Regions from separate parts of the Saccharothrix sp. NBAS 001 genome, predicted to be linked through region 3. Evidence: riboswitches for the same ligand, from Rfam matches in the RefSeq annotation. Region 3 holds a riboswitch; each other region holds the start of a gene.
What was found. A riboswitch is a leader RNA that binds a small molecule or an ion and turns the genes downstream of it on or off. The one in region 3 is predicted to bind cobalamin.
Positions count from the first base shown of each region.

Region 1: another riboswitch for cobalamin. It lies ahead of AC0HI0_RS26690 (putative cobaltochelatase); the one in region 3 lies ahead of AC0HI0_RS06405 (prenyltransferase/squalene oxidase repeat-containing protein).
Region 2: another riboswitch for cobalamin. It lies ahead of AC0HI0_RS04565 (CbtB domain-containing protein); the one in region 3 lies ahead of AC0HI0_RS06405 (prenyltransferase/squalene oxidase repeat-containing protein).

Region 1 covers NZ_CM153251.1:6,247,885-6,257,630, reverse strand. Annotated here, with positions in the region: gene AC0HI0_RS26700 (quinone oxidoreductase family protein) at 1-785, opposite strand, end outside; gene AC0HI0_RS26695 (TetR/AcrR family transcriptional regulator) at 882-1,484, shown strand; cobalamin riboswitch at 1,460-1,584, shown strand; gene AC0HI0_RS26690 (putative cobaltochelatase) at 1,624-3,618, shown strand; gene cobO (cob(I)yrinic acid a,c-diamide adenosyltransferase) at 3,628-4,242, shown strand; gene AC0HI0_RS26680 (cobyrinic acid a,c-diamide synthase CobB) at 4,239-5,612, shown strand; gene AC0HI0_RS26675 (cobalt-precorrin-4/precorrin-4 C(11)-methyltransferase) at 5,678-6,772, shown strand; gene AC0HI0_RS26670 (bifunctional cobalt-precorrin-7 (C(5))-methyltransferase/cobalt-precorrin-6B (C(15))-methyltransferase) at 6,774-7,616, shown strand; gene AC0HI0_RS26665 (cobalamin biosynthesis protein) at 7,633-8,889, shown strand; gene AC0HI0_RS26660 (S1 family peptidase) at 9,101-9,746, shown strand, end outside.
Region 2 covers NZ_CM153251.1:1,013,287-1,023,032, reverse strand. Annotated here, with positions in the region: gene AC0HI0_RS04590 (TetR/AcrR family transcriptional regulator) at 1-87, shown strand, start outside; gene AC0HI0_RS04585 (FAD-dependent monooxygenase) at 158-1,852, shown strand; gene AC0HI0_RS04580 (GNAT family N-acetyltransferase) at 1,837-2,274, opposite strand; gene AC0HI0_RS04575 (GNAT family N-acetyltransferase) at 2,452-3,633, shown strand; gene AC0HI0_RS04570 ((2Fe-2S)-binding protein) at 3,717-4,394, shown strand; cobalamin riboswitch at 4,667-4,842, shown strand; gene AC0HI0_RS04565 (CbtB domain-containing protein) at 4,874-5,059, shown strand; gene AC0HI0_RS04560 (CbtA family protein) at 5,068-5,817, shown strand; gene AC0HI0_RS04555 (HAD family hydrolase) at 6,527-7,159, opposite strand; gene AC0HI0_RS04550 (PAC2 family protein) at 8,151-9,047, shown strand; gene AC0HI0_RS04545 (MFS transporter) at 9,111-9,746, shown strand, end outside.
Region 3 covers NZ_CM153251.1:1,470,774-1,480,519, reverse strand. Annotated here, with positions in the region: gene AC0HI0_RS06415 (class I SAM-dependent methyltransferase) at 1-544, shown strand, start outside; gene AC0HI0_RS06410 (hypothetical protein) at 597-3,956, opposite strand; adenosylcobalamin (AdoCbl) riboswitch at 4,672-4,817, shown strand; gene AC0HI0_RS06405 (prenyltransferase/squalene oxidase repeat-containing protein) at 4,846-7,380, shown strand; gene AC0HI0_RS06400 (cupredoxin domain-containing protein) at 7,377-8,237, shown strand; gene AC0HI0_RS06395 (ABC transporter substrate-binding protein) at 8,234-9,187, shown strand; gene AC0HI0_RS06390 (energy-coupling factor transporter transmembrane component T) at 9,198-9,746, shown strand, end outside.

The DNA.
Region 1 (9,746 bases), 4.8 Mb from region 3:
TCGCGCGCCAGGTCGGGGGTGGCCCGCTGGGCCAGGCCGATCAGCGCCGCGCCCTTGGCGAACACCTCCGACGGCGTGACGTCGAGCGGTTCGCCGCTCGCGAACCCGAACAGCAGCAGCCGGCCGACACCGGGCCGCAGCAGCTCGAACGACCGCCGCGCCACCGACCCGCCGACCGACGAGAACGCCACGTCCACCTCGGCGACCCCCTCGTGCCAGCCGTCCACGCCGTAGTCGACGGTCTCGTGCGCGCCCAGGTCACGGGCCAGCGCCAGCTTCTCCGCCCCCCGCGCGGCGGCCACCACGACGGCCCCGGCCCGCGCCGCGAGCTGCACCAGGAGGCTGCCGACCCCACCCGCGGCGGCCTCGACCAGCACCCGTTCACCGGCCACGAGACCGACCCGGCGGACCGCCTGCACGGCCGTGGCGCCCTGGAGGAACAGGGCGAGCGCCCGGTGGTCGTCGACGTCGTCGGGGACCTCCACCGGCTCCTTGAGCACGGCCAGCTCCGCGTACGCCTCGCCGGACGGCACGCCGATCACCCGCCGGCCGTCGGCGGTCACCCCGACCACCTCGGAGCCGAGCCGCCCGTCCGGCGTGACGGCCGCCGGGTACCACGGGAACAGCTTCGCGCCCCGGCCCGACCGGATCACCGTCTCGCCGTAGTTGACGCCGATCGCGGTGACCCGGACCAGCTCCTCGCCCGGTCCGGCGACCGGGTCGGGCACCTCGACCTCCCGCAGCACCTCGGCCGGACCGAACTCCGTGAACCGCACCGCGCGCATGGCTCCCCCTTCGACGGATTAACCGGACCATTGGTCCGGTTGACCTCCGCTACAATACGGACCAACGGTCCGCTTTTGTCAAGGGGAGGTTCGCCGGTGGCCGAACGTGCGGACGCCGCGCGCAACCGCGCGGCGATCCTGGCCGCCGCCTGCCGGCTGATCGGCGAGCACGGCCTCGACGGCGTGAACATGGCGGACGTCGCGGTCGCGGCGGGCGTCGGCAAGGGCACCCTGTTCCGCCGGTTCGGCGACCGGGAGGGCCTGGTCCAGGCCGTCGTCGCGGAGAGCGCGCGGGCGTGGCTGGCCGAGTCCGAGATCCTCGTCACCGCCGCGGACCTGCCCGCCGCCGAGAGGGTGATCACGTTCGTCGGCACCCTGTTCGACCACGTGCTGGCCTCCCTGCCGGTGATCCGGGCGCTGGAGCGGGTGACGGCCGCGAGCACCGGGTGCGACGCGAACTTCGCCCTCACCCACCGCCGCCTCCAGGACCTGATCGCGCAGGTCAGGCCCGATTCGGACGCCGACTACCTGGCGCACGCGCTGCTGGCCAACCTGCGCGGCGAGGTGGTCCACCACCTGGTCCACCGGATGGGGCTGCCGGTCGAGCAGGTCCGTTCGGGTGTGACCGCGCTCGCCCGCGCAGTGCTCACCGGGGACTTGGAGCCGGTCGACCGAAGTGCGACGATGCCGGGGCTGTAGGGGTGCGCGAGGAAGCCGGTGCGAATCCGGCGCGGTCCCGCCACTGTGACCGGGCACGTGGATCCGGGAGTCAGGAACTCGGCCCCCGATCTCACCGCACCGGACCCGGGCGTGGACACCCGAGGAAGGACACCGCCGCATGGGCGCGCGTTTCCCCTTTTCCGCCGTCGTCGGCCACGACGACCTCCGCACGGCGCTGCTGCTCAACGCCGTGCACCCCGGTATCGGCGGGGTGCTCGTCCGAGGCGAGAAGGGAACCGCGAAGTCGACCGTGGTCCGCGCCCTGGCCGCGCTGCTGCCGACCCTGGACGTGGTCGCCGGCTGCCGCTTCGGCTGCGACCCCGCCGTGGACGCCGAGTGCCCGGACGGCCCGCACGACGGCCCGGCGGAACGCCGCACCGCGCGCCTGGTCGAACTGCCGGTCGGCGCGACCGAGGACCGGCTGATCGGCTCGCTGGACCTGGAGCGCGCGCTGACCGAGGGCGTGCGGGCCTACCAGCCCGGCCTGCTGGCCGCCGCGCACCGGGGCGTGCTCTACGTGGACGAGGTCAACCTGCTGCACGACCACCTGGTCGACCTGCTGCTCGACGCCGCCGCGATGGGTCGCGCGCACGTCGAGCGCGAGGGCGTATCCGTCTCGCACGCCGCGTCGTTCCTCCTGGTGGGCACCATGAACCCGGAGGAGGGCGAGTTGCGGCCACAGCTGCTGGACCGCTTCGGCCTCACCGTGGCCGTGCGGGCGGCCCGCGACGTCGGCACCCGGACCGAGGTGATCCGCCGCCGGCTGGCCTACGAGGCCGACCCCGCCGGTTTCGCCGCCCGGTGGGCCGACGAGGACGCCGCGCTGGCCGCCCGGATCGTGGCGGCGCGCGCCCGGCTGTCCGCCGTCGTGCTGCCCGACGCCGAGGTGCGCCGGATCGCCGGCATCTGCGCCGCGTTCGACGTCGACGGGATGCGCGCGGACCTGGTCGTGGCCCGCACCGCCGTCGCGCACGCCGCGTGGCGCGGCGCGGACGAGGTCGCCGAGCCGGACGTGGAGGCCGCCGTCCGGCTGGCCCTGCCGCACCGCAAGCGCCGCGACCCGTTCGACGAGCCCGGCCTGGAGGAGCAGCAGCTCGAAGACGCCATGCGGCAGGGCGCCGAGCACGCCGCCGACGACCCCGACGACGAAGGCCCCGACGACGGCGGTCCCGACGACGGGCCGGACGGCCCGGACGACGGCGGCGGGCTCCCGCAGGACGCCCCCGAAACCCCGTCCGACGCCACCTCGGACAGCTCCGCGCCGCAGCGGCCCGGCGGGTCGTCCGGCGAACGCACGCACGCGCCCGCGCCGTCGTTCAAGGCCCGGCTGCTCCAGGTGCCCGGTGTCGGCGAAGGCGCTCCCGGCAAGCGTTCCCGGGCCCGCGCCCGCACCGGCCGGGTGGTCCGCTCGTCCACCTCGGACGGGTCGGGCCTGCACCTGGTCGGCACGCTCGGCGCGGCGGCGCCGTTCCAGGCCGCGCGCGGGCGCAGCGGCCCCGGTCTGCTGCTGCGCGGCACCGACCTGCGGCTGTCGGTGCGCGAGGGCAAGGAGAGCAACCTGGTCCTGTTCGTGGTCGACGCGTCCGGCTCGATGGCCGCGCGGCAGCGCATGTCGGCGGTCAGCGGCGCGGTGGTCTCCCTGCTGCGCGACGCCTACCAGCGCCGGGACAAGGTCGGCGTGATCACCTTCCGGGGCGCGGGCGCGGAAACCGCCCTGCCGCCGACGAACTCCGTGGACGCCGCAGCGGCCCGGCTGCGCCAACTGCGCACCGGTGGCCGCACCCCGCTGGCCGACGGCCTGCTGCGCGCCCGCCGGGTGCTGGAGGTCGAACGGGTCCGCGACCCGCGCCGCCGCCCGCTGGTGGTGCTGCTCACCGACGGCCGCGCCACCGCCACCGGCTCCGGCGGCGACCCGATGCGCGACGCCCTGCGCGCGGCCGGCCTGCTGGCCGCCGACGAGGTCGCCGCGGTGGTCGTGGACTGCGAGTCCGGCCACGTCCGGCTCGGCCTCGCGGGCCGGGTCGCCCAGGCGCTGGGCGCGGTGTGCCTGCGCCTGGAGGAACTGTCCGCCGACCAGGTCGCCGGCGTCGTGCGCGCCGCGCGGGCCGCCTAGGAGACCGCCGTGCCCCAAGGACAGCCGTCCGTCGTCCCGGTCGACGGGCTCACCACGAAGCAGCGGCGCAACCGGCCCCTGACCATCCTGCACACGGGGGAGATGAAGGGGAAGTCGACCGCCGCGTTCGGGCTCGCGCTGCGCGGGTGGAACCAGGGCTGGTCGATCGGCGTCTTCCAGTTCGTGAAATCGGCGAAGTGGAAGGTCGGCGAGGAGTCGGCGTTCCGCGCGCTGGGCCGGCTGCACGAGCAGACCGGCGAGGGCGGCCCGGTCGAGTGGCACAAGATGGGCGAGGGCTGGTCCTGGTCCCGCAAGGCGGGCACCGAGGAGGACCACGCCGCCGCCGCGCTGGAGGGCTGGCGCGAGATCGCCCGCCGGCTGGCCGCGCAGCGGCACGGCGTGTACGTGCTCGACGAGTTCACCTACCCGCTGCACTGGGGCTGGATCGACGTCGACGAGGTGGTCGCCACCCTGCGCGACCGGCCCGGCCACCAGCACGTGGTGATCACCGGCCGGTACGCGCCGGCGGCGCTGGTCGACGTCGCCGACCTCGTCGTGGAGATGACCAAGGTCAAGCACCCGATGGACGCGGGCCAGAAGGGCCAGAAGGGGATCGAGTGGTGAACCGCCTGGTGGTCGCCGCGCCCGCGTCGGGCAGCGGCAAGACCACCGTGGCCACCGGCCTGATGGCGGCGCTGCGCCGCGCGGGGGACCGGGTGGCCCCCTTCAAGGTCGGGCCGGACTACATCGACCCCGGCTACCACGGGCTGGCCACCGGCCGGCCGGGCCGCAACCTGGACCCGGTCATGGTCGGCGAGCACCGGGTCGCGTCGCTGTTCGCGCACGGCGCGCGCGGCTGCGACCTGGCCGTGGTCGAGGGCGTGATGGGCCTGTTCGACGGGCGGGTGGACACCGAGGGCATCGGGTCCACTGCGCACGTCGCGAAGCTGCTGTCCGCGCCGGTGCTGTTCGTGGTGGACGCGCGCGGCCAGAGCCGCAGCCTGGCGGCCCTGCTGCACGGCTTCCGGGGCTACGACCCGACCGTGCGGCTGGGCGGCGTGATCCTCAACCAGGTCGGCTCCGAGCGGCACGAGCACGTGCTGCGCGGGGCGTGCGCCGAGGTCGGGCTGGAAGTGCTGGGCGTGCTGCCGCGCGACGACAAGTTCCGGCTGCCCTCCCGGCACCTGGGCCTGGTCACCGCCGCCGAGCACGGGCAGCCCGCGCTGGACGCCGTGGACGCGATCGCGTCGGCCGTCGCCGAGCACGTCGACCTGGCCGCGGTGCGCCGGCTCGCCGCGCAGGTGCCGGCGCTGGCCGTGCCCACCTGGGACCCGGCCGCGGAGGTCGCGCCGGTCGGCGGCAACCCGGTGGTCGCGGTCGCGGGCGGCGCGGCGTTCACCTTCGGCTACGCCGAGCACGTCGAGCTGCTGCGCGCGGCCGGCGCGGACGTCGTCGTGGTGGACCCGCTGCGCGACCCGGGCCTGCCGGACGGCACGGCCGGTCTGGTGCTGCCCGGCGGGTTCCCCGAGCAGCACGCCGCCGAGCTGTCCGCCAACGACGGGCTGCGCGCCGCCGTCGCCGCGTTCGCCGCCGCCGGCGGCCCGGTGCACGCCGAGTGCGGCGGGCTGCTCTACCTCGCGCGCGAGCTGGACGGCGCGCCGATGTGCGGCGTGCTCGACGCGGTCGGCGCGATGACCCCGCGCCTCACGCTCGGCTACCGCGACGCCGTCGCGCCGTTCGACTCGGTGCTGGCCCGGGCGGGCAGCCGGATCACCGGGCACGAGTTCCACCGGACCGCGCTGAGCGCGCCCTCGGGCGCCCGGCCGGCCTGGCAGTGGCGCGGCCACGACCAGCGGCCGGTCGCCGAGGGGTTCGTGCTCGACGGCGTGCACGCGTCTTACCTGCACACGCATCCGGCGTCCGCGCCGGAGGCCGTGGCCCGCTTCGTGCGGGCCTGCGCGACCGAGCCCGTGCGGTACGAGGCCACTCGATAGTGGTTCGCGCCGGCGCGGTACGGTCCTTGCCCACCAAGCCGTACACGTCGTGGGGAGCAGTTGTGATGACTGGTCGGGTCACCTTCGTGGGCGCCGGTCCCGGTGCCGCCGATCTCATCACCGTCCGGGGCTCGAAGCGGATAGCCGAGGCCGACGTGGTGGTGTGGTCGCCCGCCGTCGTCGAGGCCGAGTGCGTGCGCGAGCACGCCCGCCCGGACGCCGAACTCGTGGACTTCTCCCGGGTGTCGGAGTCCGAGGTGGTCGACCTGTACCGGCGCGCGTCGGCGAGCAAGCTCAAGGTGGTGCGGCTGCACGCGGGCGACCCGTCGCTGTGGGGCGGCCTGCGCGAGCAGCACGAGACGTGCCAGAAGCTCGGCCTGGCCGTCGAGGTCGTGCCCGGCGTGTCGGCGGTCTCCGCCGTGGGCGCGTCCGTCGGGCGCGAACTGACCACTTCGGACGTCGCGCAGTCGCTGGTGCTGACCGGGCCCGAGGGCGCGGAGCACGTGGCCGAGTTCGCCGCGCACGGCACCACCATGGCGATCAGCGCGTCCGGCGCGCGGACCGGCCGGATCGTGGAGCAGTTGCGCGCGGGCGGCTACCCCGACGACACGCCGGTCGTGGTGGCGTACAAGGTTTCCCTGCCCGACGAGACGGTCGCGCAGACCACGCTGGGCGAGCTGGAGGCGTGCGTCAAGGAGCACAAGCTCTACCGCACCACGCTCTTCCTGGTCGGCGAGGTGCTCAAGCCCGCCACGACCCGGCGCGCGGCGGCCGGTGACGAGCCGGTGCGCCGGACCCGGTCGAAGTGGTCGATGCGCGCGTCCCGCGATTCGGCTTCGGTCGCCGCGTGGTCGGCCGTGCACGACTGGCAGGAGACCGCGCGGGCCCGCCGGTCCGCGCCGGCCAAGCCCAAGCCCGAGAGCGACGACCCGGTGCTGGAACTGGTCCCCGACGAGCCCGTGACCGAGGTGCCGGCGGACGCCCTGTCGGTGGCCGTGGTGGCGGGCGAGGTCGTGGCGGTGGCGGGCGAGGCGGAGCCCGCCAAGCCGAAGCCGACGGTCGCGGCGGCGGCCAAGCGCAAGCCGACCACGGTCCAGGCCAGCACCACGCCGCGCAAGCCGGCCGCGCCACGCGCCAAGAAGACCAAGCGCGCCAACTGACGTGGACGTCGTCGCGCTGCACGGGTTCCTCGCCGACACCGGTCGGACGTGGGGCTCGGTGACCGTCGTGGACGTCGAGGAGCACGGCCCGCGCCACGCGCTCAACGTGTGCCGCGCCCGGCCCGCCGTCGTGGTGTCCGGCGCGGACCCGGCCGAACTGGCCCGGGGTCTGGCCGGCTGGCGGCGGACGCTCACCGTGGCCGACGCGTCCGGGCTGTCCACGGCGGACCCGGCCGACGCCGTGGTCCGGCGCTGGGTCGACCCCGGTTTCGTGCTGTGCGCGGCGGACGCCGGGTGGACGCCCTCGCCCGGCGGCTGGGCGCTGCCGGACGACGATTTCGCCCACCGCGACGGCATGGTGGCCACCGCCGAGGTGCGCGCGCTCGCGCTGGCCCGGCTCGCGCCCCGGCCCGGCACGCTGGTCTGGGACGTCGGCGCGGGCCCCGGCGCGATCGGCGTCGAGTGCGCCCGGCTGGGCGCGGCGGTCGTCGCGGTGGAGCGGGACCCGGTGCAGTGCGTGCGGATCATCGCCAACGCCTCCGCGCACGGCGTGGACGTGCGGGTGGTGGAGTCGCCGCTGGCCGAGGCCGCCGACCTGCCCCGCCCGGACGCGGTGTTCGTCGGCGGCGGCGGGCCGGACGTGGTGCGCCAGTGCGCCCGGGTCGGCGCGCAGCGGGTCGTGGTGGCCACCACCGACCTGGAACGGGTGGTGCCCGCGCGCGACGCGCTGCTGGAGGCCGGCTACGAGGTGTCGGGCAGCCAGCTCTCGGCGGCCCGGCTGACCGGTGGCACGCTGCTCGCGGTGAACCCGGTGACGGTGTTGTGGGGCACGAAGAAGTCGTGATGTGGAGGACGTGGGCGTGATCGGGTTGTTCGCCGCCGGCGAGCGCGGGCGGCGGGCGGCCGTCGAACTCGCGGGTTTCCTCGGACCGGACGCGGTGGTGCCGGACGGGCCGGTCGGCCCGGCGCTGCGCAGGCTGTGGCCGAGCCTCGGATCGGCGGTGTTCTTCCTCGGCACGGACGCCACCGTGCGGCTGGTCGCGCCGCTGCTGCGCGACGAGCGCTCGGACCCCGGCGTGGTGTGCGTGGACGGCGGGTTCGCGGTGGCGCTGCTGGGCGGCGTGGACGCGCTGGCCGGCCGGATCGGCGAACTGCTGGACTGCGTGCCCGTGGTCACCTCCGCGTCGGTGGCCTCGCCGCTGGACGAGCTGGTCGAGCTGCTGGACGTGGTGGTGGACGGCGACCTCGCGGCGTTCGGCGCGGCGGTCCGCGACGGCGACTGCGTGCTGCTGCGCAACCCGCTGGGCTTCCCGCTGCCCGCGCTGCCGGACAACGTGCAGGTGGACGACCTGTCCGGGCACCCGGAGTGGACCGTGGTGCTGGACGACCGGGTGCCGTCCGGCCCGCAGCCGGAGCGCGTGCTGCGCCTGGTGCCGCGCACGCTGGTGATCGGCGTCGGCTCGGGCACCGGCGTGTCCGCGTCGGCGGTGTCCGAGGCGTTGGCGGAGCTGGAGGTCCGGGGGCTGGACCTGCGCGCGGTCCGCGCGTTCGCCACGCTGGACCGCAAGACCGCCGAGCAGGGCATCGCGGACGCCCTGGACGACTGGGGTTTCTGGCACGACTCGACCACCGCGCCGCTGCTGGCCTACTCCGGCGAGGAACTCGCGGTGATCCCGGTGCCGAACCCGGCGGAGCTGGCGATCGGCATCCCCAGCGTGGCCGAGGCGGCGGCGCTGCGCGGCGCGATGGAGCTGTCCGGCGGCGGCCGGGTGGAGATGGCCGTGGAGAAGGTCAAGGGCGCGGCGGTCACCGTGGCGGCGGCCCGGGTGCTGCCGCGCGGCCGGCTCGCGCTGGTCGGCCTCGGACCGGGCGGGGCGGACGAGCGGACGCCGCGCGCCGAGGCCGAGCTGCGCCGGGCGTCGGTCGTGGTGGGCACCGACGAGTGCGTGGCCCAGGTGCGGCACCTGCTGCGGCCCGGCACGCGGGTGGTGGCCGACGGGGCGGTCGGGCTGGCCGAGGCCGGCGCGGCGGTCGCGTTCCTCGGCCGCGACGGCGGTCCGGTGCTGGAGGGCCCGGTGCGGGCCGAGGTCGTCCGGGTCGGCGGCGTCACGTCCTGAGCGCCGGTCCGCGCGGGCCGGCCCGGTGCGCTCGGTGAGCAACGATTCGTCGTGGGGTGGCCACATCGTTGCGTCGCGGGGCGGTTCGGGTTCGGGGAACGCCGCACGTCAACTGTGAAGCCGGGATTGGTGCTTGTCGGGTATGCGCTTTTGGTCCTAGCTGGGGGGACGCCGCCTGCCGTCAACCTGCCCGGAAGGATCGAGCGCACCCATGGCGAAAACCCTGCATCGCCTGATCACCGCTCTGGCCGCCGCCGTCGCCGCGGTCGGCCTGCTCACCGTCGTCCCGGCGAGCGCCGACGTGTCCCCGTACATCGTCGGCGGGACCCGCGCGACCATCAGCCAGTACCCGTGGACCGTCTACCTGGCCAGTTCCAGCGGCGGCCAGTTCTGCGGCGGCACCCTGGTCAAGGGCAACAAGGTCGTCACCGCCGCGCACTGCACCAGCGGTCGCTCCGCCGCGAGCACCCGCGTGGTGTGGGGCCGTGAGGACAAGCAGAGCACCGCGGGCATCACCGCCTCGGTGACCAAGATCTGGGTCCACCCGAGCTACCGCAGCGCCACGTCCGGCTACGACGTGTCGGTGCTCACGCTCGACCGCAACATCACCTCGGCCTACCTGCCGCTGGCCGGGCCGTCCGACTCCGCGCTGTACGCGGCGGGCACCAGCACCACGATCCTCGGCTGGGGCACCACGTCGTCCGGCGGCTCGGCGTCGCGCTACCTGCTCAAGGCGTCCGTGCCGGTGGTCTCCGACACCAGCTGCAAGCAGTCCTACCCGCAGTACATCGCCTCCGCGATGGTGTGCGCGGGCTACCCGCAGGGCGGCACCGACACGTGCCAGGGCGACTCCGGCG
Region 2 (9,746 bases), 460 kb from region 3:
GCCGACCCACCGGTCCTCCTGGGCCCGCTGGTCCGCGACGCCCTGACCCAGGTGGCCGCCGGCCTGCCCGAACCCCGACCCAGCTGACCCACCGACCACCCCCGAACCCGGCCCCACCCGACGTGGGGTCTGTTCAGCCACGCCCAAAGGAGCCGAAATGTCACTCGCCGCCACCCCGCAGAGCACCACTCCGCAGAGCACCACCCCGCCGGCCACCACCCCGAACCCCCGCCCCGACACCGACGTCCTCATCGTCGGCGCGGGCCCGAACGGCCTGATGCTCGCCAACGAGCTGCTGCTGGCGGGCATCCGCCCCACCGTGCTCGACGCCCTGCCCGAACCCGCCACCACCCCCAAGGCCAACGGCCTGGTGGGCCGCGTCGTGCAGGCCCTCCACTACCGGGGCCTCCACGAGCGCGTGACCGGGAGCCCGTCCCCGCCCAGGCCCGCCCCGTTCTTCCAGTTCGGCGCGCTCCCGCTGGACCTGTCCACAGTGGACGACAACGCCCTGTTCGCGCTGCCCGTGCCGCAACGCGGACTGGAGGAACTGCTGGAGCGCCACGCGGGCGTGCAGGTCACGCGCGGCCACCAGGTGAGAGACCTGACCCAGCACGACGGCCACGTGACGGTAGACGTCACCGGACCGGACGGTCCGTACGCACTCACCGCGCGGTACGTCGTGGGTGCCGACGGAGGGCACAGCACGGTCCGCAAACGGGCCGGTATCGGGTTCCCCGGCGTCACCGACGAGGGTTTCACCCACCGCTCGGGCCAGGTGGTGATCCACGAACCGGTGGCCGACCACCGGACCGGCCAGTTGGAGATTCCCGGGCTGGGCGTGCTCTGGCCGGGCACGTTCCACCGGACCGAGCACGGCGTCTTCGCGTTCGGCATGTTCCAGCCCGGCGTCTACCGCATCGCCATGATCGAGTGGGGCAACTCGGGCCTGACCGACACCGACGAGATGCCGCTGGCCGAACTCCGCGACGCCGCGAAGCGCGTGCTGGGCATCGACCTGCCGATGAGCGAGCCCGACAACGGCCAACCGCCGGCGCTCAACCGCAGGGCGGAGGGCACCAACTCCCGCCTGGCCGACCGCTACCGCAAGGGCCGGGTCTTCCTGGTGGGCGACGCGGCCCACGTCCAGTCCGGTGTGGGCGGCCCCGGCCTGAACCTCGGCCTCCAGGACGCCCTGAACCTCGGCTGGAAGCTGGCCGCGCACCTCAACGGCTGGGCACCCGAGGGCCTGCTCGACACCTACGAGTCGGAACGCCGTCCGGTGGGCCGGCGCGTGATCACCCACAGCCGCGCCCAGACGGCACTCCTGTCCGAAGGCCCGAACATCACCGCGCTGCGGGAGGTCCTGACCGAGCTGCTCCAAGACCAGACGGCCGTTCGCCGCATCTCCCACCTGATGTCCGGCGCGGACACCGTCTACGACATGGCCGGCCCGAAGACCACCACGGGCACCGACTCCACACCCCGCCCGCTCACCGACCCCCACCCGCTCACCGGCCGGTGGATGCCCGACATCCCCTTGCCCGGCAACAGGACCTTCGCCCACCTGTCCCGCTCGGGCCGCCCTCTGCTGCTCGTCTTCACCGACAACCCGACCCTGCGCGCCACTGCGGTCCCCTGGGCCGACCGCGTGGACGTCCACACCACGACCACTCCGGTCCCACCGGCCGATGCGGTCCTGGTCAGGCCGGACGGTTACGTCGCCTGGGCGGGCACCAGCCCGGAGGAGCTGACCCGCGCCCTACACAGGTGGTTCGGCGCCCCGGCCGACAGCACACCCCCGCCGATTCCCGCGAAGCCCGGAGGCGAAACCCTGGTTCAGAGCCCGAACTGAGGGGTGGCGAACGGCCAGTCCCGGGCGATCCACTCGGGCACGAAGGCGTCCAGCGCACGTTCCAGCGCGGTACCGGCGTACTCGTCCACCACCCACCACGAGATGAGGGCGTCCTCCGCCGGGTCGATGTAGACGCACCCGAGCAGGGCGGTCTCGGCGTTGTCGAACAAGGCGTAGTTGAACGACTGGTGCGCTTCGGCCTCCCGCGCGTGGCGGGCGAGGTCGGCGCGGTCCGCTTCGTAGGTCATCGTCGTGGGCGGCCAGTTCCACTTCTCGCCGAAGATCGACCAGAGCCGTTCCCGCGAACCCATGACGGCGGGGTAGTCCAGGTCCACATCGGACTCCTGGATCGGCCTCAGGTGGTGGTCCGCACCCAGCTCGACACGGGTGGGGTGGACGAAGTCGGACGGCAGCCAGGACATGGCCGGATTGTGCGGCACCCGAAGCCGGGCCGCCAAATCGATTCGGTCACCGATGGACCGGGGTCCGGAGGTGCAGCCCAGCCAGCCGACCCAGACAGCAGACCCGGCCAGCCGACCCCTGACAGCCGGCCCGGAAATCCAGTGGCACGACGAGAGGAGTACGCAGACACTGCGGTGATGACGTTGCCCGACGGCTTGGTGCTGCGCACCGCCGAGCCACGCGACCTCGACCAGATCGGCAGCCTGCTGGCCGAACGGGGCGAGCCCGAGGACGCCGTCGACCACGACCTGGTGGTGTCGGACCCGGATGCCGGGTGGGAGACGTGCGCGGTCATCGTGGACGGCGACCGGGTGGTGTCCACGACGACGTTGCTGAACGAGACACTCGTGTTGGACGGCGTGGAGATCCCCGCCGGGCAGGTGGAACTGGTGGCGACCCACCGGGACTACGAGGGTCGCGGCCTGGTCCGGGAGTTGATGCGGTGGGCGCACGAGCGGTCGGCGGCGCGCGGGCAGCTGGTCAACGTCATGATCGGCATCCCGTACTTCTACCGGCGGTTCGGCTACACCTACGCGATCCCGATCGCGCCGACCCGCGACGTCGTCGGCACGCCGCCGCCGAGCACCGACGTGGTGCGTGAGGCGACGCTCGACGACATCCCGGCGATGGCGGCGTTGCAGGACGCCGAACAGCGGCGGGCCGACCTGCGGATGCCGCACGCGACCGAGCTGTGGCGTTGGCTGGTGGCGCGCGGCGGCAGCCGGCAGTGGCTGGTGGAACGGGACGGCGTGCCGGTGGGCACCGGTCGCTCGACGCCGCCGGACGAAGGCGTGCACCTAGGCGAGGTGGCCGCGGTCGACGCCGCCGCCGTGCACGCGCTGGTCGCGCACACCGGGGCGACGGCGGCCAACGAGCGTCCGGGGACGGTCGCGGGCGCGGCGCTCGAACCGCTCCTGGGGCCGGTGCCGGAGGACGCGAACTCGTACTACGTGCGGATCGCCGACCCGGTGGCGTTGCTGGACCACCTGCGTCCGGTGTTCGGCAGGCGGCTGGCCGCCTCGCCGTTCGGCGACGACGAGGGCGAGGCGGTGCTGTCGTTCTACCGCTCGCACGTCCGCCTGCCGTTCAAGGCGGGCGAGGTCGGCCAGGTCGTCCCCGGCGGAGTGATGCAGGCACCGGCCGCCGCCGGCGGGGCCGGGGTGGCGCCGGACCTGCTGGCGTCGCTGCTGTTCGGCCCGCACGGTCTGCGCGGGCTGACCGCGCGGTTCCCGGACGTCTACCCGGGCCCGAACGCCGACCTGATGACCGTGCTGTTCCCGCCGGTCCGGAGCGACATCCTGACGTTCTACATCCCGTAACCGGCCGACTCGACACCCGACCCGAGCGGCAGACCCATCACCGTGGTCGTCGTGTCCCGATCGGCGGCGGGCACACTGGCCACGTGTCCGACTACACCCCAGTGCTGTCCACGCTGCGCCGGATCCGGGGAATCAGCCCGTTCTTCGCCTTGGACGTGGGTCGCCCCGCTCCCGACGCGGACGGCGGCGGTTGGCGATCGGGCGACGACCTGGTGGGCGGGGAGGCGCTGCCGGACGCGTTGCGGACCATCGGCGAGCGGTATCGGACCGGGGAGGCCCGGGTTTCGGCGTCCCTGTTCTTCCTCGGGTACACCGCGCGGCTGCTGTGCCCCACGGTCGCCGCGCACGCCGTGGGCGGGGTCGCGCCGGACATCCGGCCGGGGAACGTGTGGTGGCACTTCGGGCCGGACGGGATGCGGGTGCGGATCGGCGAACCTGTCCCGGGTGTGTCGATCGCCGAGTCGTTGGAGCCGGTGGTGGCCGCGATCCGGGGCGTCGTGCCGGTGGCTCGGGGGTTGTTGTGGGGGAACGCGGCGTCGGCGGTCGCCGGGGCGTTGCGGACGGTGAGCCGCAGCGGCACCGCGTCCGCCGAGCAGTGCGTGGCGCTGGGCGAACGGCTGTTGGGCGAGTCGCCGCTGCTCGGGTCGGGCGACTTCATCCCGTTTCCCGGCGAGGTCGCGTTCCGGCGGCGCAGTTGCTGCCTCTACTACCGCCTCGACGGTGGCGGGACCTGTGGGGACTGCCCGCTCCCGGCGCGGTGAACCGCCGTTGCGACGGTCGCCGCAGGCGCCTGCCGCCCGGCGGGAACCAATCGTCGGTTCAGGGCGGTGCGGGACGGGCGTGCCGACATGTGGGACGCGTGGCGAACAGTCGGTGACGGCTCGGCCGGGGTGCCCTCAGGGGGCGGCGATTACCTGCGACGTCCCGGTCCGGCGGGCGGAGAACCAGGACAAAAGCGGCGCTTGATCGTGTTTGGTGCACGTGAGGTAGACGACAACTCGTCTGGTCGGTTGTGCCCGGACGCAGTGGACATCTACGGTTCCACAGCCGCAGTGGACGGGAAGCCGGTGGGAATCCGGCGCGGTCCTCGCCACTGTGACCGGGGAGCCAACCCGCCGAGAACGTCACTGGTCGCGCGGTGCGACTGGGAAGACGCGGGGACGGTGTCGATCCGGGAGTCAGGAGACCGGCTGCGGCGCGAGTAGTTGTTGACCTTCCACGAGGTATGGAGGAGGCCGTCTTGACGAGCCCCGCGCACACCCTGTCCATCCCCATTCCCAAGTGGGCCTACGCCGTCGCACTCGTCGCACTGCTGATCACCTGGCTGGTCCTCCAGGAGAACGGCATCGCGCTCGGCCACGCCGCCGAGTCGCTGCACGAGTTCTTCCACGACGGGCGTCACGCGCTCGGCGTCCCGTGCCACTAGGGCCGGCCGTGGACACCTACAAGAACCTACTGCTGCGGGGCGTCGGCGCGGGTGGCGTCGGCGGTCTGCTCGCGGGCCTGGTCGGTCTCGTCGTGGTCGAGGTGCCGATCCGGGCCGCGTTGGCCGTCGAGGAGGCCCGTGCCGCCGCGCCGGTGGAGCCCGGTGCGCACGACCACGGCGAGATGTTCGGCCGGGGCACCCAGATGCTCGGCGGCGTGCTCGCGGCGATCATCGTCGGGCTGGCGGTGGGCGCGCTGTTCGCCACCGCGTACGCCGGGTCGCGGCGCTGGTTCGCGGGCCGGCCGCCGTTCGGCCGGAGCGTGACGCTCGCGGCGGCGGTGTTCGGGGCGGCGGCGCTGCTGCCGGCCGTCAAGTACCCGGCCAACCCGCCGGCGGTGGGCGACCCGGAGACGGTGGACTACCGGACGGTGCTCTACCTCGGCGTCATCGCGGCCGGTCTGCTGGTGGTGTTCGGGGCGAGCTTCCTGGCGTCCCGGCTGGAGCACCTGAGCGGGCCGGTGCGGGCCACCGTGGTCGCGCTGGCCGTGGTGGTCGCGTTCGCGGTGATCCTGCTGGTGTTCCCGGGTCCGCCGGACGCGGTGCCGGCGGACATGCCGAGCAACGTGCTGTGGGAGTTCCGCCTCGCGTCGCTCGCCGAGACTGCCACCTTGTGGCTGGGTCTCGGCGTGGTGTTCGGTCTGCTGGTCGACCCGGCAGTGCGCGGCACCACCAGCAGGACGAAGGCCGCCGTCGCCTGACCGGAGCCGGCTCAAGGCACTGCCGACAACGGCACGTCCCCAGTTGACCGCACTGCGGGGGACGTGCCGTTGTCGCGTCCGGGCCGCGACGCCCGGCAGCTGTCCGGGGTCCAGGAGGTCTAGGCGGTGTTAGGCAGTGTCCTGTGAGCCGTTGATCAGGGTGTCTGGTGGTTCTGGTTCATGGTGGGTCGTGGTGGGCTGACCGATCGGGCGTGGGCTGTGATCGAGTCGTTGTTACCGGTACCGGGGCGTGGCCGCAGGCAGCGGATCTTCGACCGTGTGGTCGTCAAGGACGACTCGGTCGGCGAACCGGAGTGGATCATCGGCGTCGACTCCGGCATCGTCCGGGCCCACCGGCACGCCGCCGGGGCCCGGAAAAAGGGGATGCGCCGCCGGCGTCATCGTCACGCCGGGTCACGCCGGGGACGACCCTCGGCTGCCGCCGCCGCTCGACGGCAGCCGCGTCGCCCGATCCGGACCGGGACGTCCCCGCGTCCGGCCCGAGGGTGCCGTCGCGGACAAGGCCCACTCGCACAAGTCCACCGGGCGGGTCCTGCGCGGACGCGCCGGATCGTGTGCACCTGTCCCGAACGGGCAGACCAGATCACCCGCCGCGTGAGCCTCGGTCCGCGCGGCGGCCGAACTCACCATCGCCGCCATCAAGCTCTGACTCCGATGATCAACTAGATGGCCAACTACAGGACACTGCCTAGGCGCGGAGGGCGGCGAGGGCTGCCAGGTCGACGCCGACCAGGGAGTCGCGGAAGACGCGGCGTTCGCCTGGCGGCACCGGGACGTCGCACGGCACCACGAGCACCGTGCACCCCGCCGCCACCGCCGACCTCACGCCGGTCGGCGAGTCCTCGATCGCCACGCACGCCGCAGCGTCCACGCCGAGCAGGGCAGCGGCCTTCAGGTACGGGTCCGGGAGGGGCTTGTTGTTGCCGTCCACCTCGTCACCGCACACCGTCACGTCGAACAGGTCACGCCCGATGGTGTCCAGGGCGACCTCGGTCAACGCCCGCTCGGTCGAGGTCACCAACGCCATAGGCACGCCCGACGCCCGCACCGCGCGCAACGCCTCCCGAGCCCCCGGCCGCCACGGCAGCCCGGCCCGGAACACCTCTTCGGTGCGCCGAAGGATCCACGCCGCGCCGTCGGCCGTCTCCTCCTGCGTCGGGGTCAGGCCCACTTCGGCGAACAGCAACGCCATGGTCGTGGGCACGTTCGACCCGACCATGGCCTGCCGGGTCTCCAGCGACAGCGTGCCGCCCATCTTCTCGGCGAACTCGTAGAGCGGGACGTCCCACAGCTTCTCCGAGTCCAACAGGGTGCCGTCCATGTCCCACAGCACCGCTTCGACGCTCACCACGGGGCTTCCTCCACCTTCACCGAGCGGACTCTCCGCTTTCCGCACCACTCCGGACCACGGCCGTTTCGGGTCCGGGCCGGACGCACCGGTCGTGCCGGGCCGCCACTCGCCGAGCCGACCGGGCCGCCACCACCGCGCGGCGGGCGGCGCGCCCCCGCCGGTCAGGCCGGGCACCCGCCGAGTCCACCAAGGCCGCGGTGAACGGCCAGGCGGGCACGTCCTGGCCCAGTTCGGCGGTGCGGGCCCGCCCCGGGACGGCCGGGTCGTGGAAGACCTCGACCTCGCGGCCGACGGTGGACTCCGGTCCGGGGTCGCGGTACTCGGACCGGGCCGCCGTCCTGGTACCGCCGTCGACCCCGTGCCGGATGTCGACCGGTCCAGCGTCTCCGGTGTGCTTGCCGCCCGACTCCCGTGGCCCGGCTCCGGTGGCCCGGACCGGGCCACGACGCCCCGCGTCCGCACGCCCGGGTCGAGCGGATCCTGCGCCGGCCTGCCGAACGCGAGGGACGCGGCCACTCCCCCGGCCGTCGCCGGCGGTCCCGCCACCACCACCGCTGTCCGGAACCGGCGTTCCCGCCGGATCACGCGCTCCGCTCCGGTCACGCGTCGGGGTGTCGCGCCGGCCGCTGACGGGCAGGGCGAAGGCGATCGGGGCGGATCGGGCGCCGGCGTGGTCGCGGCCCGCCGATCGCGCCCGGCCCGAAGGTGTCCGGGGCGTCCGCGCCCGCCGGGCGGTCGCGGTGCGCAAGATCGGGTCCGGGTGCGTTCACGATCTCGGCGCACCGGCTGTGACCTGCGGTGTCGTTGCTCGTCGGCGGGGCTGGGCAGGGGCTGGTGTCCACCGCGCCACCCGCTGTGACGGGCCGGTCGGCCGGCGCGTCCGGGACGGGCGGGGAGACACGAGCCGACATGCCACAAGCCTACGGCGTCGGGTCCGCGGCGGTGGTCGTAGTCTGACCCGGTGACCGATCCGGACCAGGCCGCCAAGATCCCCTTCGACCCCGCGAAACCGCTCACCAACCCGATCATGGTGGCGGCGTTCGAGGGGTGGAACGATGCTGGAGACGCTGCCAGCACGGCGATCGAGCACCTCCAACTCACCTGGGACGCCACGCCGCTCGCGGAGATCGATCCGGACGACTACTACGACTTCCAGGTGACCCGGCCCACCGTCCGCATGGTGGACGGCATCACCCGAAGGGTTGAATTCCCGACTACTCGGCTGTCGGTGTGCCGGCCGCCGGGCTCGGCCACCGACGTCGTGCTGGTGCACGGCATCGAGCCGAACATGCGCTGGCGCAAGTTCGCCGCCGAGCTGCTCGGCCACATCGAGGACCTGGGCGTCACCACCGTGGTCACGCTCGGCGCGCTGCTCATGGACACCCCGCACACCCGCCCGGTCCCGGTGACCGGCACCGCCTACGACGCGGCGGCGGCGCAGAAGTTCGGGCTGGAGCGGTCCCGCTACGAGGGGCCCACCGGCATCGTCGGGGTGTTCCAGGACCTGTGCGTGCAGGCCGGTGTGCCGGCGATCTCGTTCTGGGCGGCGGTGCCGCACTACGTGTCCCAGCCGCCCTCGCCCAAGGCGACCCTGGCGCTGCTGCACCGGGTCGAGGAGGTGCTCGACGTCGAGGTGCCGCTGGGCGCGCTGCCCGAGCAGGCCGAGGAGTGGGAGCGCACGGTCAGCGAGATGGCCGACGAGGACGAGGACGTGCGCAACTACGTGCGGGCGCTGGAGGAGCGCGGCGACGCGGAGATCCAGATCACCGAGGCGAGCGGCGACGCGATCGCGGCGGAGTTCGAGCGCTACCTGCGCCGGCGGGGTCGCGGGCCGGGGCGCGGGCCGACCGGGCTGTGACCGCGCTCGGACGCTGATCACACCCCGGGCCCCGCGCGGGGGTCGGTGGGGGACACTCGGCGGGTGGCTCAGGTGCGGACGGGCACTCGGCGGCTCGCGGTGGTCGGGCTGTACGCCGGCGGCTTCCTCGGGCCGTTCGGCGGTGCGATGACCTCGTCGGTGCTGCCGGAGATCGGCGGGGACTTCCAGGTCTCGGCGGGTGCGGCGGCGACCACGCTGACCGGGTACCTGCTGCCGTTCGCCGGGTTCATGCTGTTCTCCGGGACGCTCGGCGAGCGCTGGGGCGCGCGGCGGACGGTCCGCAGCGCGTACCTGGTCTACGCGGTGGCGTCCGTGCTGTGCGCGGTGTCGTGGTCGTTCCCGGTGCTGCTCGGCGGGCGGGCGTTGCAGGGCGTGGCGAACGCGTTCACCACGCCGCTGCTGCTGGCCGCGATCGCGGCGGTGACGCCCAAGGAGCGGTTGGGCCGGGCGCTGGGGGTGTTCGCGTCCATGCAGGCCGCCGGGCAGACGTCCGCGCCGCTGGTGGGCGGCTTGGCGGCGGAGGCGTCGTGGCGGTGGGCGTTCGTCGGGGCGGCCGTGGTGGCGGGGCTGCTGGCGGCGGCCGGGGTGCCCGCCGACCAGCCGCGCACCGAGCAGCCGCCGAGGTTGCGCGCCGCGTGGCGGCCCGACGTGCTGCGGGTGGCGGCGGCCGGGTTCATC
Region 3 (9,746 bases):
GGGGATGTGGGTGGCGCGCGAGGTCGGCGCGCGGCTGTGCGGTGTCGACGGTTCGGCGGTCGCGGTGGCCGCCGCGACCCGGCGACGTGCGGCGTTCGGGTTGGCGAGCGCGCGGTTCGCGGTCGGGGACCTGGCCGCCACGGGCCTGGACGACGGCGTGGCCGACGCGGTGATGTGCGTCGACGCGTTCCAGTTCGCCACCGACCACGACCTGACGGCGCGCGAACTGCGCCGGGTGCTGCGGCCCGGCGGCCGGCTCGTGCTGACCTGCTGGGAGGCGCGCGACCACGGCGATACCGCGGTGCCGGCGCGGTTTTCCACGTTGCGCTGCGGGGACGTCCTGCACCGCAACGGTTTCACCGACGTCGAGGTGGTCACCCGGCCCGAGTGGGAGGCGCGCCGGAAGGCGGTCTACGACGCGGCGCTGGCCACCGACCCGGCCGAGGATGCCGGGTTGGCGCTGATCCGCACCGAGGCGTCCACGGGGCTGGCGGTGATGTCCCGCATCGATCGCGTTCTCGTGACGGCCGCCAGCCCGTTGTGATTCGGTCTGCACTGAAGTCATCACGGGTGCTGATCAATGATGGAATACCGGCTCAGCCGTGGCGTCGGCGCGCCAGGGTCGCCGCTTCCTCGACCAGCGCGAGGGTGGCGCGCACCGAGACGCCGCACAGGTCCTGCGGCGCGGACTGCCAGTGGCCCGCCCGCAGCGCCGACACCGCGCACCGGACCGCGAGGTCCCACGGGCCACCGCTCGCCACGGCCTTCGCCGCGGCCATCCACGCCTGGCTCTGCTGCTCGGGATCGGTGATCGACCGGACGACCTCGATCGCGAGTTCGTGGTTGCCCCGCTCGGTGATCGCCCGCGCGAGCAGCACCAGCGCGCGCCCGTGCTGGTAGGGGTCCTCGACCGAGCCGATGGCCTCGATCGCCGCCTCGTAGGCACCCGCCCGGCCGAGCACCGACGCCGCCGAGATCAGGATCTCCCCGCGCCGGTAGGGATCCGGGTAGGACAGCGCCAGCCCGACGACCAGCACCATCAGCCGGACGTCCCGGCCGTCGCGCCGGGTCCGCGCGGCGGACTCGGCCACCGCTACCAGCAGTTGGCACCGCTGGTCCAGGTCGGGGTTGGCCAGCGCGGCGTCGACCGCCTCGTCGATCAGCCCGGCGGCCTGGTCGCCGCGCCCCTCCTTGCCCAGCGCCCGGCCCACCGCCAGCAGCGCCCGGCCCTGCTGGTCGGGGTCGGCGATGGCCCGCGCGGTGGAGACCGCGGCGGCATGCTCCCCCACCCGGGCCAGCGCTCCCGCGACCGAGATCATCGCCTCCGCCCGCTGGTACGGGTCGGTGACCGACTCGGCGACGTCGACCGCCTCGTGGACCAGTTGGCCGGCGCGCTCCGCGTGACCGGTGTCGGCCAGCACCTCGGCGACGCCCACCAGGGCCTGGCCCGCCTGCACCGGGTTCGCGATGGAGAGGGCGGTGTCCACCGCGCTCTCGTGCTCGCCCACGCGGGCCAGCACGGTGGCCGCCGACGCCTGGACCTTCCCGCGCTGCAACGGGACCGGGAGCGTGGCGGAGATCCGCACCGCCGACCGCGCGAGCCGCACCGCCCGCTCCCGCGCGCCCGCCCGCGCCACCGCCTCGGCCGCCAGCACCAGCACTTCGCCGTGCTGGTAGCGGTCCGGCGACGCGCCGACCGCCTCGGCCGCGCGGTCCGCCAGGGCCAGCGCGCGCCGCACGTGGCCGGCCGACGCCGACACCTCGGCCACCGCGAGCAGCACCCGGCTGTCCCGCACGGGATTGGTGACCGCGTACGCGCTGGAGATCGACTGCTCCACCAGTTCCGCGGCCCACTCCAGGTACCCCACGCGGGCCACCGCCTCCGCCACGAACATCAGCGCCTGGCTCTGCTGCGGCGAGTTGACCGGCGAGCGGAACAGCTCGATCGCCTGCTCGACCAGCCCGATCACGTCCGGGCTGCCCTCCCTGGCCAGGGATTCCGCCACCAGCAGCAGGGTTTCGCCGCGCTGGTACGGGTCGGTGATGGACCGGGCGGTGTCGGTGGCGAGCGCGTACTTGCCCTTGCGGATCAGCAGTTCGGCCACCAGGACGAGGGCGCGGTGCTGGTAGTAGGGGTCGGACGCGGAACGGGCGGCCTCGATCGCCAGTTCGTGCTCGTCCACCCGCACGGCCACCTCGGTGACCGCGAGCAGCGCGTCCGCCTGCCGGTAGGAGACGGTGGTCGAGCGGGCGGCGTCGATCGCCGTGCGGATCAGCCGGACGGCCTGGTCGCGGTGCCCGTTGCCGATCAGCACCTCGGCCGCCGCCGCGAGGTCCTCGGCCTGCCGCTCCAGGTCGTCCGGGACGTGCCCGGCGTCCCCGCGCGGCCCGGTGCGGCCCGGCTCCACCCCGCCGGCGGACGGCGGGCGCGCGGTCTGCCCGATGGCCCTGGCCGACACCAGGGCCCGGCCCAGCTGGTGGGCGGCCTGGCTGGACCGGGCCACCTGGATCGCCGACTCCATCAGCTCCTCGGCCCGCTCGGTGTGCCCGGCCTTCTCGAACGTGCGGGCGATCCGCGCCAGCACCTCGCTCTGCCGCTCGGCGGGCGCGATCGAGTGGGCGAGCGCGAGCGCCCGGTCGTGGTGGCCGAGCCGGGCCAGCAGCACGGGGGCGCCCGACGGGATGCGGGCGTTGCGGTCGCGCAGGTGGTCGCGGTGCACCGCGAGCCGGGCCACCGCCGCGAGGTCGACGTCCGGCGCGCCGGCGTAGGCGTCCAGCGTCGCGGTGATCTGGGCGAGCGCGGTGGCGTCACCGCCGGTGACGGCGACCAGGCGGTCGTGGCGGCGCGGGTCGGTGCACAGGGCGGTGGCGCGGTCGAGCCCGGCGCTCGCCATGAGCATCGCGTGGTAGCCGCGCAGCAGGTACTCGGGCGTGTCGGCCGGCCAGCCGCGCCGCGCGTAGTCGTCGGCCCAGGCGTGCAGGCGGTCGCGGTAGCCGGGCAGCCCGTCGTGCACCAGGTCCGCGGCGGCGGCCTGGAGTTCTTCGTGGCCCAGCAGGTAGCTCTCGGTCTCCGGGACGAGGGTGCCGGCGCGCCGGGTGAAGCTGCGCCCGGCGGCGGTGTCGAGGTGTTCGCGCACGTGCCGCCGGTTCGCGCCGGTGAGCCCGGCCAGGTCCGCCGCGCCGAGCCCGCCGCCCGAGGCGACCAGCAGGCCGAGCAGGTCCCGTTCCAGCGGCGTGCCGGCGAGCAGCCGCTTGAGGTCGCGCTCCATCTCGGTGCGCGACGCCCGCGCGTGCGGCGAGGGCGTCAGCGGGCGCACGACTTCGGGCCCCCGCAACGGGTGGTGCCCGGCGAGGTCGCCCGGCAGGGGCGGGTCGGGGCGGCCGGCGACCACCACCCGCATCCCGGCGGGCGGGGTCGCGGGCAGCAGCGCGGCGACGCTGTGCGCGTCGTGGCTGGTCGTGTAGCCGCGGTCCTCGTCCAGCCCGTCCACGACCAGCAGCAACGTCTCGCCCCGGTCCCGGCACGCCGCCGCGGCCTCGGCCAGCAGGCCGTGCAGGTGGGCCTCGCGGGTCGTGTCGGTCAGCAGCGGCGGGGCGTCCTGGCCCAGCACGGTCAGCAGTTGCTCCAGCAGCGCGTCGACGAACGCGGCCCGGTCGGACTGGCCCGGGAGCCGGGCGGTGACGAAGAACGACACCACGCGCACGCCCTCGGGCGGGTTGAGCACGAACCACGACAGCAGCGCGGTCTTGCCCGCCCACGGACCGGCCCGCCACCACCGGTAGCGGCCCGCCGTGTCGGCCGAGCGGGCGAAGGCGGCCAGTTCGGCCAGTTCCTCTTCGCGGCCCAGCAGCCGCGTCGGGGCGATCCGCTCCACCTGGTGCCGGTAGCGCGCCTGGACCGGCAGGCCGGTCCGCAGGTTCACCTCGCCCACGAACACGTCGCGACCGGATTGCACGACCACCGATCCACCGGCGGAACTCGCCCGCTGGTCAACCCCAGTCAGCCCACGACCTCCGTTCTGCCACGGGATCCACCGGGCCATTCGGGAGCAATCGGGGAGTGAATCGCCTGCCGGCGAACAACCGCGCCGATGCGGTCACGCCCCCCGTCACCCGATCCGCGCCAGTCCGACCCCGACGGACTGAAAGCGCGGAAACCCACCCCGTTCGACACAATCCGCAACTTGCGGATGACGCGCCGTCACGAACAGTTCACGATGGTCGCGGATTCCCCCACCCCACCGCCCCTGACCTGCACACCGGTGTTCCAGAACGCAATCCCGGCAACACCCTCACATTACCGCCCGAGTCGAATAGCGGACTCCGCGCGGCAACCCCCTCGACAAGTGCCGCAGACGATAGCGCATTCTCCGGCGATCGGGGAACGTCCGCCGGTTCCCGAGCACCGGCGCAAGCCGACGGGTGCTCATCCCGGCGGAAATGCGCGGCACCCCGACCAATCGGTAAGGGAGCGGACCAATCACCCGTCGGCGGAACACCCGAACGATTCTCGATCTCTCGGCGGCGAAACTCGGAGTTCGCGACGCACCCGGTGGCAGGACCCGGTTCCGGCACCTCCGGCGGCGGCATCGAGGGGTAACGCAGAGCACCCGGACAACCCGCCTGGTGGTGCCTGATGGGGTGAAATCGGTGTTAGGCTCCCCCGGCTCGCCAACTCCATATCTCCGCCCAACGTGAGGAAGCCGGTCGAAGTCCGGCACTGTCGCGCAACCGTGGGTCGCCGCAAGGCGACAAGTCGGGTCAACACGTGGGCGGGTGACTGTCCATCCACTGTCGCGAACTACAGGGGTGACGCTCGACATGTGGTGTCGAACCGTCTTTCACGTGGACGACGACGGGACGGCCCGCCACCGCAGGCTCACCCGCTCGTTCGCCGCGCTGTCCGCCGTGCTGCTGCTCGGCACCGTCGCCACCGTCGCCACCGCCGGCGTCGCCACCGCCCGGGACCGGCCGGCCGCCGGTGCCAACGCCCGCTGGCTCGCCGCGCACCTCTCCCCCGACGGCACCTACGAGAACCCCCTCGGCGGAACGCTGCCCGACCACGGCCTGATGATCGACGCCCTGTTCGCCATGCACGCCGCGAACGAGGCCGCGCTGGCCGCGCCGATCGTGTCGTTCCTGGACGACCAGAGGCGCGCGAGCGACTACTTCACCTGGGACGGCCTGGTTCCCGGCCAGGGCTACGACGCCGTCATCGTCGGCGGCGCGACGGCCAAGGTGCTGGTCGCGGCCGAGGTCTCGGGCCGGAACCCGCGCGCCTTCGGCGGCTACGACATGGTCCTGGAGACCGAGCGCACGATCCGCCGCTCCGGCCCGGACATCGGCCGGGTCAGCGACTACTCGAAGAACCCCGACTTCAACGACTTCGTCGGCAACAACGCCAACATGTTCGGCCAGGCGCTGGCCGTGATCGGGCTGGCCGCGGTGGGGCGCAACGACCCCATGGCCATCGACAAGATGGTCAGCCAGCAGTGCGCGGAGGGCTTCTTCCGGATCTTCTTCGAGTACATCCCGGCCACCGCCGGGGATCCGCCCGACCAGGTCACCTCCACCGGCTTCAAGGTGTCGACCTGCGACGAGGGCAAGCCGTACGACAAGGCCGCGCCCGACCGCGACACGACGGGGCTCGCGCTCTCCGCGATGCTGGCCGCCCGCGCAGCCGGTGCCGGCGGCCTGGACGACGCCATCGGCCGGGCCGTCACGTGGCTCCTGGGCCAGCAGGACGCGAGCGGCGGCTGGGGCGGCGGCGTCAGCACCGAAGCGCCCAACACCAACAGCACCGGCCTGGTCGTGCAGGCCCTCGCCGAGGCCGGCGGCGCGGAGGACGCCGTGCGGCGCGGCCTGGCGTACCTCAAGTCGGCGCAGGCCACCGACGCGGACGCGAACACCTCGCTGGTCGACGACATCGGCGCGATCGCCTACAACCCCGACCAGTACCGGCAGGCCCGCACCGGCGGCATCGCCGGCGTGGACACCTGGATCAGGGCGGGCGCGCAGGCGTCGCTGGGCCTGTCCCAGGTCGGCTTCCACGACCTGACCAAGCGGCGCGTCCCGTCCGACGAGCCGACGACCACACCGGAGCCCGAACCCGAGGCCACCCCGCCGCCCGCCGCCGAGCCCGAACCGGCCGCGCCGACCGCCGGGCGGTCCGGGAACCTCGCGCCGCCACCGGGTTCGGCCAAGGGCACGCCGGTCACGCCGCAGGCCCCGCCACCGCCGCCCGGCACGCCGACCCCGGCCGGGCGGCTGGGCGCGCACCTGGCGGGCACGCTGGTCGGCGGCGACCACGTGGAGGTCACCCAGAACGGTTCGACCTTCACCGACTACGACGCGACCGCCGACCTGGTGCTGGCGCTGCGCACGTTGGGCGAGCAGCCGGACGCGGTCGAACGCGCCACGAGGTTCCTGCTGCGCCCCGAATCGGTCGACGCCTACGCCCACGGCAAGCCCTACGAGACCGGCGGTGCCGCGTACGCCGAGCCGTTGGCCAAACTGACCCTCGTCGCCCGCTTCGACCAGGCCGACGGCCAGGCGCCGCCGGACCTGCCGGTGGTCCTCGACCGGCTGGCCAAGGACCTGGCGGCGCTGCGCGGCGAGGACGGCCGGTTCACCGACACCGGTTCGTTCGCCGACTCCGACGACACCGCGCGCCGGCAGGCGTGGGCGATCGCCGCGACCGTCGCGGTGCCGGGCGCGCCGGACGCGAAGTCCGCGATCGACGTCCTGGTCCGCTCCCGGTGCGACGACGGTTCGTTCCCCGCCGACCTGGGCGCCCGCGACTGCGCGTCGGGCGACGTCGCCGCGACCTCGGCCGCGGTCACCGCGCTCAACCTGCGCCCGCGCGACGGCACCAAGTCCCGGGACACCGCTCCCGACGACTGGTCGGAGGAGCGCACGGCGGCGCTGATGGACGGGGCGAAGTCGCTCAACGCCGCCGTCACCGACGACGGCCTGGTGCTCGACGGCGACGGGAACACCGACGTCGCGCGCAGCGCCGCCGCCGCCTCCGGCCGCCAAGCGCTCGGGCTGGACGCGACGACCACCGCGCGGTCGCTGGGATCGTTGCTGGACAAGGCGGACGCGGGCGCGGAGGACGCGCTCGCGGTCGGCGTGGCCGCCGCGTCGGGCGTGGCCGGGCGGTCGTGGATCGACGCCGAGGGCTCTCCGGTCGCGGCGGCCGTGCGGCTTCCGCTGACCGGCCGCCAGGTCGCGCCGACGCCCGTCGCGGCGGAGGAGCCGACCGTGCCGATCTGGGCCGTGGCCGCGTTGAGCGGCGTGGTCCTGGCGGTGGCGCTGGGTCTGCTGATCCGACGCACCCGCACGCGCAAGTACAACAAGACCCTGGGGGTTGCACCATGAGGAGAGTCCTGTCCGTCCTGTCGGCGGCGGCGCTGTCGCTGGCCGTCGCGGTGGCCGGCGCGCCGAACGCCGGCGCGATCGACCCGACCAAGGGCTACAACGGGATCTGCACCGGGGGCGACGCGCTCAGCGGCGTCACCGTCGTCATCGACTTCCAGGAACTGGACGGCAACGGCGGCACGGCCGCGCCGACGATCACCCGCTGCTCGCCCAACGCCGGCCCCGGCACCGCTCGCACCGGCATCAAGGCGTTGCAGGACGCGGGGATCGCGGTGGCCGGTGTCGCGCAGTGGGGCCTGGGTTTCGTGTGCCGCCTGGAGAACCGGCCCGCGTCGACCGAGACGATCCCGCGCACCACGAACCCGACCTACAAGGAGGCGTGCGTCGTCACGCCGCCCGCCGAGGCGTACTGGTCGTACTGGCACGCCGACGGCGCGGGCACCACGTGGAACTACAGCAGCTACGGCGCGCTGAACCGCAACGTGACCCCCGGCGGTTTCGAGGGCTGGTCGTTCTCGCTCAACAAGTCGGCCACCACGAACCCCGCGCCCGGTGTCACGCCGACCAACCCGGCGGTCGGCCCGACCAACCCGACCGTCGGCCTGTCGGTGGACGACCTGGACCGGAAGATCAACCTCGGGCAGAGCACCACGTTGACGTGGACGTCCAGCAACGCCACCACCGTGACCGCGCACGCCGTCTCCCCCGCCAGTGGCGGCGGCAGCTGGTCGGGCACGCTGGCCGCGAACGGCACGCAGAGCATCACGCCCACCGCGAAGGGCACCTACACCTACACGATCAAGGCCACCGGAACGGGAGGCACCGTGTACAACACCGCGGTCCTCACGGTCCAGTGAGCCGGACCACCCGACGCGCGTCGGGCGCGGTGGCCGCCGCCTTCCTGGTGGTGGCCGCCGCGCCCGGCGCGCACGCCGTCGACCAGTCCAAGGGCGCGCCCGGTTTCTGCCCGTCCGGGACCGGGGTCACGGTGGTGATCGACTTCCAGCAGCTCGGCGGCACCACCCTGGTCCGCTGCAACCCGCAGAGCACCGGGGGAACCGGCCTGGACGCCATGAAGGGCGCGGGGTTCCAGGTCAACGGCGTGCAGCGGTGGGGCGAGGCGTTCATCTGCCGCATCGAGAACCGGCCCTCCGCCGTGGAAACCCTGCCGGTCAAGGGCAACGAGGGCTACCAGGAGTCGTGCATCGACACGCCCCCGGCGGCCGGGTACTGGTCGTACTGGCACGCGGGCAACAACTGCGCGTGGGAGTACAGCCAGTGGGGGGTGAAGAACCGCAGGTTCATCCCCGGCGGGTTCGAGGGCTGGTCGTTCTCCTTGAACGCCACCGCGGACTCCAACCCGACGCCGCGCGTCGCGGCCGTCCGCCCCGGCACCGAGGGCGAACCGTGCGTCGCGCCGGACGAGGGCAAGCCCGCTTCCGGCGACCCGAACGAGCAGCAGCCCGACGGCCGACCGGACCCCCGGGCCGACCGGCCGCAGGACGGAGAACCGGGGCAGGACAACGGGAATCCGGAGACCGCCGAGCCCGGCACGCCCGGTGAGCGGAGTGCCGCCCTGCCGCCGCCCAAGCCGCGCGCGAGCGCGTCGCCCAAGTCGCCCGCACCGGACCCGGGGCGCAACGTGGCGTTCGACGGCGGGCAGAGCGCGCCGGACGTCAACCAGGTCGTCAAGGAGCAGTCGGGGGCGAGCGACTTCGCGCCCTGGGCGGCGGCCGGGCTGGTGGCGCTGCTGCTCGCGGCGACCCTGCTGACGGCCCGGCGGCGCGGCCGCGCGAGGGATTCCTGACGTGCGCGCGATGTACTTCCTGCCGCGCGACCTGCACCCCGGCGCGTGGTGGGTGTGGGCGCTGGGGCTCGCGGTGGCGGCGAGCCGCACCACCAACCCGTGGCTGCTGCTCACCGTCATCGCGGTCGTCTGCCACGTCGTGGTGGCCCGCCGCACGGAAGCGCCGTGGGCGCTGGCGTTCCGGATGTACCTGGTGCTGGGCGGCGTGATCGTGGCGGTGCGGGTGTTCTTCCGGTTCGTCTTCGGCGGGGCCGAGGGGTCGACGATCATCCTGCGGCTGCCCGAGATCCCGCTGCCCGAGTGGGCGGCGGGCATCCGGCTGTTCGGGGACGTGTCGGCGGAGTCGCTGCTCGGCGGCCTCTACGACGGGCTGCGGCTGGCGACCATGGTGATCTGCCTGGGCGCGGCCAACGCGCTGGCCAACCCCAAGCGGCTGCTCAAGTCCATGCCGCCCGCCCTGTACGAGATGGGCACGGCCGTCGTCGTCGCGCTCTCGGTGTTCCCGCAACTGGCCGAGAGCGTGCTGCGCGTGCGGCGCGCCCGCAAGCTGCGCGGCGGC